DNA from 2 places in the Kurthia sp. FSL E2-0154 genome. Region 1 is predicted to be linked to the other one. Evidence: riboswitches for the same ligand, from Rfam matches in the RefSeq annotation. Region 1 holds a riboswitch; the other holds the start of a gene.

Region 1 (3,220 bases):
TACCAAAAGAAGTGGACGCAGAGATGTTGCAACAGGCTTTAGACATTAAAGTACATGCGCCACATCGCGGCTATAAAAAAGAAATGCTCGATTTAGCAACACAAAATGCGCATGTGAAAATTGATGAGAAATTTAATATGCTACAGCGCCAAGAAGAGCGAACAATTGGTGCGTGTGAAGAGCTAGGTGATGCGATGAATATTCAAACACCACTTCGCATTGAAGCATTTGATAACTCACATATTTTTGGGTCGGATACGGTATCTGCGATGGTTGTATTTGAAGATGGTCGCCCGCGTAAAAAAGACTATCGTAAATTTAAAATTCAAACAGCTTCTGCGCATGATGATTATGGTGCGATGCGTGAAGTATTAAGAAGACGTTATCAACGTGTTGTAAAAGAAGGACTACCACTTCCAGATCTACTTGTAACAGATGGTGGGAAAGGGCAGATGGAAGTCGCGCGTGAAGTACTTGAAGATGAACTAGGTCTTGATATTCCGATTGCAGGTCTTGCAAAAGATGATAAGCATAAGACAGCCCAGTTACTTTATGGTAATCCGCCACAGATTATTCCACTGAAAAGAACGAGTGAAGGGTTCTATTTGCTGCAACGTATTCAAGATGAAGTGCATCGATTTGCGATTAATTTTCACCGTCAATTACGTGAGAAGAATGCACTCACTTCGCAACTGGATGACATTCCAGGTGTTGGACCAAAGCGGAAACAACAAATGTTAAAATACTTTGGTTCGATGAAAAAAATTAAAGAGGCAACAGAAGAAGAATTAATTGCTGCTGGATTACCGAAAAATCTGGCTAGTGCCGTAATTGCGCATTTTCTGAAAAAATAATTGTCTTTTGCCAAATATTGTGATAAAGTAACGTTAATTAAAAATCACTGAAAAAGTGATGATAGAGGAGCAGGTGTCAAGAGTAGCCTTTTTGAGAGTGTAGTAACTCAGTGAAAAAAGGTGAAAGGGGAAACTGCCGAAGTGATGAAGGAACTACGACTTCATTGCTGGTTCTGTATTGAATAAATGCAGAATTGTCAGAGTGTACACTCTGGAGGGCTATCTCACATGAATGTTCATTTTTGAATAGACATGCATAAGCAGCCCAACATTTCGATGTTTGGCTGCTTTTTTTATTGAGAGAACCCACATTACAATATGTAGGGGGAGAACGTATGGGAACTTATGTTATGAAATTTGGTGGCACATCGGTGGCAACACCGGAACGTATTCAAAATGTAGCGAAAAGAGTTTTACAAGAAGTGGAAGTGAGGAATAAAGTGGTTGTTGTCGTTTCAGCAATGGGAAAAACGACAGATCATTTAGTCGAGATGGCGAATCATGTATCGACACATCCATCAAAACGTGAGATGGATGTACTACTATCTACAGGTGAACAAGTTACAACAGCTTTACTGACGATGGCGCTTCACCAATTCGATGTACCTGCGCAGTCTTTTACAGGGTGGCAGGCAGGTATGATGACCGATGATGTTGCGAGTAATGCACGCATTGAACAGATTGATTGTGAGAAAATCACGACCTGTTTAAATGAAGGGAAAGTAGCCGTTGTAGCAGGTTTTCAAGGGATTGATCATGAAGGTAATATTACGACACTTGGTCGAGGTGGCTCAGATACAACAGCTGTCGCGATTGCAGCTGCCATTCAAGCAGAACGCTGTGATATTTATACCGATGTTGATGGGGTTTATACAAGTGATCCACGCTTCGTACCAACTGCACGTAAATTAACAGAATTAAGTTATGATGAAATGCTCGAATTAGCACATCTAGGAGCAGGTGTTTTACATCCACGCTCTGTTGAATTAGCGAAAAATTATCAAATGCCCATGTCTGTTCGTTCAAGTTATGAACAAGTAGAAGGAACCGTTTTAAAGGAGGAAGTTCAAATGGAAAAAGATTTAGTTGTACGAGGAGTAGCATTCGAAGGAGAAATCGTTCGTTTAACAGTTTATTTTAGCGAAGCATATATGGGGTCATTAGCAAATATCTTCACAACATTAGCGAAGCACCATATCAATGTGGACATCATTGTACAATCCATCATTCCAAACGCATCACCAACGGTATCATTTTCAGTGAAAAAAGAACAATTAGAAGAAACATTAAATGTGTTAAAAGAATATAAAAATACATTAGGTTATGACTATATTGACCATGAATTAGAACTTGCGAAAGTGTCCATTGTCGGTTCAGGTATGGCATCCAATCCAGGTGTTGCAGCGACGATGTTCGATTGCTTATTTAGATTAGGCATTCCAGTGAAAATGGTCAGCACATCTGAAATTAAAGTATCTGTCGTTGTACCACAAGAAGAGATGTTTAAAGCGGCGAATGCCTTACATGAACAGTTTGAATTATCAAAAGTAGCAGTAGGAATGCAAAATTAAATAAATAAAACAAAAAGAGGATGGGACATAAGTGTAAAAACACCATCCTACATGAGCATAAGAAAAACTGGAATCGCGCTATTGTGCGGTTCCAGTTTTTCGTTGTGAACTCTAAAAAAGGAAAATGAGATGTTCTGTCCCATCCTCTTTTTGTATGTACGCATTATTTGACTTCTTCTTGATGAATTGGGTCTTTTAAATCCCATTTTACTTGGAATGTCACACGACCTTTTTTTACATCTACTTCTTCATAACATTCTGTTAAGAAGCCATTATGTTTTTGAATTTGTTCAGCGATGAAACCCGATTCAATTCGGAAGCAGCGCTGATCGAATTTTAAAATATCTGCATCGCCTGTTAAGACGTAGATTGCTTCCGACTTACCTAATTTCGTTTGCTCGAGAACACCCCATGACGCCTCAGCGAAAAAGGCAGGTAATTCCTCAATTTCAAGTAGTGGGAACTTACGTGCAGTTTCTTTACCGCACCAGTAGAGGATATCCGCCTCATTTTTACCAACAATTGTTGAGAGAATATGGTCGCGAATAATTTCGTAACCAAAAGCTGTAATATTTTTCATTTCCATCGTAGACATGTGTAAATCCTTCTTTCATATTTTTTGTCGAATTTTTGTCCTTTTTAGAAAAAAACGCTTTCAAATAGCTAAAAATAGACTTTAATACTATTTTTTCGGAGTAATTGATACTGCTGAAAAACGTTGGTAACCTTGACGTTCATTGGGAGTGGGAGTACAATGAACTTGTCATAATATTGTACCATGATAAAGTAAACAGT
Region 2 (3,220 bases), 1.2 Mb from region 1:
CATCTAAGTTCTTCCCTTGCGCAATCAGTGCTTTTCGGAAACGATAGTGACTGGCTGCAATACCTAGCCATGCGATAAAACCACACATACCAGAAGCACTTAATAGCCAAATATATACTTGTTCACCGAAAATAGATGTTAAGAATGATAAACTTGCAACGATGACTGTTGCAATCAATGCTGCAAATGGTACACCGCGACGGTTTAACTTTTTAAAAATCTTTGGTGCTTTACCTTCCATCGCTAAATCCCAAAGCATACGAGATGAAGCATATAATCCAGAGTTACCAGCAGATAAAATAGCTGTTAAAACAACTGCATTCATAATCGAAGCTGCAAAAGCAATACCTGCATTTTCGAATACAAGCGTAAACGGACTTGTCGTAACCGTCTCTCCATCATTGATTAGACGACTATCTGTATAAGGAATTAATAAGCCAATCGCTAAAATGGCTAAGATATAGAATAATAAAATACGCCAAAAGATTTGCTTCACTGCTTTTGGAATCGATTTGCCTGGATCTTTTGTTTCACCAGCTGTAATACCGATTAACTCTGTTCCTTGGAATGAGAATCCTGCTGCTAAGAAAATACCGAGTGTCGCAAAGAATCCACCGTGGAATGGACCATCACCTGCAAAGAAATTCGTAAAACCAACAGGTGCTTTACCTCCTAAGATACCAAAAATCATTAAAATACTAACGATTAAGAAGATAATAATTGTAGCTACTTTAATAAATGCGAACCAATATTCACTTTCACCAAAACTTTTCACCGATAAGTAGTTTAACAAGAAGATAATAGCTAAGAATGATACACTCCAAATCCATGACGCTGTATCAGGGAACCAATATTTCATAACGATTGAAACAGCTGCAATTTCAGCTGCGATTGTAATTGCCCAGTTATACCAATAGTTCCATCCTAATGCAAATCCAAGTGCTGGATCGATAAACTTTGTTGCATACGTACTAAACGAACCTGAAACAGGCATATACGCTGCCATCTCTCCTAAACTTGTCATTAAGAAAAATACCATAATCCCGATTAAACCATATGCTAATAGCGCTCCACCTGGTCCAGCCTGTGCGATTGAGTTACCACTTGCAAGTAGTAAACCTGTCCCAATCGTACCGCCGAGTGAAATCATCATAATGTGACGACTTTTTAGTCCTCTTTTTAGAGTTGTAGGCGCTTCTTGACTTGCTTTTGTACGACTCATTTCATTTCCTCTTTCCTTTTATTGCAGGGAATATGTTAGTTGAGGTGTTCGTAAGTGATTATTTCCTGGAAAATAAAAATACCATCTCAAGCAATCTTGGATGGTTGTAATCACACAATGACACTCATCAACCTTGAAAAAGATAGCTCAACACACCCTCACAGATGTGACAGTTCTGCACCTATTAAGCGACAGCCCCAGCAGTTGATTGTAAAAGCAACCCACCACTTCGGCAAAAAATCCTTTCATATAATGTCACCAATGCTTTTACATCTCGATTATACTACTTTTATTTTTTGCGACCTCTACCTCATCGAACGGATGAGGCATTGCAATATTTATATTATTTCTACTATTATCTTAATATATTCTACAGACGAATTCAAGACATAAAAACTCTCAACTATTATACAATTAAGACTTTCGTGAAACGAATTTATTATTGAATAGGTAGGGGCATAATGTTACGATAAATCAAATTATATATAGGAGGAAAGTTATGTCACCTACAGAAAACGTTGCTTCAAAAAAACTAAAATGGACTTCAACAACATGGCTTCTTGTACTTGGAATCGTCTTCATTGCATTAACACTTCGCTCTCCCCTAACGTCTGTTGGCCCCGTAATCGAAGATATTCGAAACTCATTACATATTTCAAATGTAGTAGCTGGCTTTATTATAACCATTCCTCTACTTGCATTTGCTGTCGTGTCACCAATCGTACCGAAAATATCGCGTAGAATTACGGTTGAACGCTCTCTATTCTTATCAATGATTATCTTAGTCGTGGGTATGGCACTTCGTTCAAGTGGCGTGACGTCGTTATTATTTATCGGTACTACCTTAATTGGAATCGGAATTGCATTTGGCAATGTACTATTACCTAGTTTAATCAAACTTAAATTTCCATTCCAAGTAGGTTTACTTACAGCAATCTATACAGTCGCAATGAACTCATCTGCTAGTATTGCTGCTGGTGTGAGTTATCCGTTATCAACATTGTCATTCGGTTGGCAAGGTTCTTTAGGTGTGTGGATTATTTTAGCAATTGCTGCTGTTTTCATCTGGTTTCCACAAACACGAAATATCTCTAAAGAAGAAATTGCACCGACTACTGCTCAAAAAGAAAAGAAACAAATGTGGCGCTATCCACTCGCATGGGTCATTATGATTTCGATGGGTTTCCAATCGATGATTTTCTATACAACTGCGGCATGGGTACCAGAAATGTTTAAAGAACAAGGTATGACAGCTGCTCAAGCTGGATTAATGTTCTCCATCATGCAAGTATCCCAAATTCCAATGACCTTTATCACACCGATTTTAGCCGGTCGTCTAAAAGACCAACGTCCTGTTGTTGCGCTATTTGCAGTCTTTTACATCATTGGATTTGCTGGATTAATCATGGGCTGGACAGATTATTCTGTTGTCTGGATGATTCTATTAGGCGCTGCAGGCGGTGCTTCATTTAGTATGTGTATGATGTTCTTCTCACTTCGTTCACGCGACTCATTCGAAGCAGCAGACTTATCTGGTTTCGCTCAATCACTTGGCTACTTAATCGCCGCTGTTGGGCCTGTACTCTATGGTTTCATTCACGATGTTTACCACAGTTACGATGCAGCAAATATTATGTATATTTTCGTTGTCGCAATCTCTTTAACTGCAAGCTTCATTGCAGCGAAAGATCGTTACGTGACAAATGACTAACTAAAAAAAGCTAGGATTTATGTATGAAATATACATAGCTCCTAGCCTTTTTATATTTAAGCTTCTTTTTTAACAAACGTCCAGTAATAGAATGGAATGCTACATAGCGTAATCGCCGCAATAATATGAAATACACCCATTTGAAATTGAATTAATAGCCATCCACCGAGAATTGGTCCTACAAAGCTACCAATATTTTTAAGCTGTGACGCACCGAGATACGTCGCTTTCCGGTCCTCTGGTGCAATCTCCTCAATGACGGCATTCATCATCGGGAATGCGAAAAT

What was found. A riboswitch is a leader RNA that binds a small molecule or an ion and turns the genes downstream of it on or off. The one in region 1 is predicted to bind lysine.
Region 2: another riboswitch for lysine. It lies ahead of MHB75_RS13785 (amino acid permease); the one in region 1 lies ahead of MHB75_RS07585 (aspartate kinase).

The regions. Positions count from the first base shown of each region.
Region 1 is NZ_JBBOPO010000001.1:1,536,783-1,540,002, reverse strand. Features, by position in the region: gene uvrC (excinuclease ABC subunit UvrC) at 1-854, shown strand, start outside; lysine riboswitch at 909-1,084, shown strand; gene MHB75_RS07585 (aspartate kinase) at 1,190-2,425, shown strand; gene MHB75_RS07580 (YslB family protein) at 2,589-3,020, opposite strand.
Region 2 is NZ_JBBOPO010000001.1:2,751,732-2,754,951, reverse strand. Features, by position in the region: gene MHB75_RS13785 (amino acid permease) at 1-1,222, opposite strand, end outside; lysine riboswitch at 1,358-1,538, opposite strand; gene MHB75_RS13780 (CynX/NimT family MFS transporter) at 1,722-2,933, shown strand; gene MHB75_RS13775 (MDR family MFS transporter) at 2,990-3,220, opposite strand, start outside.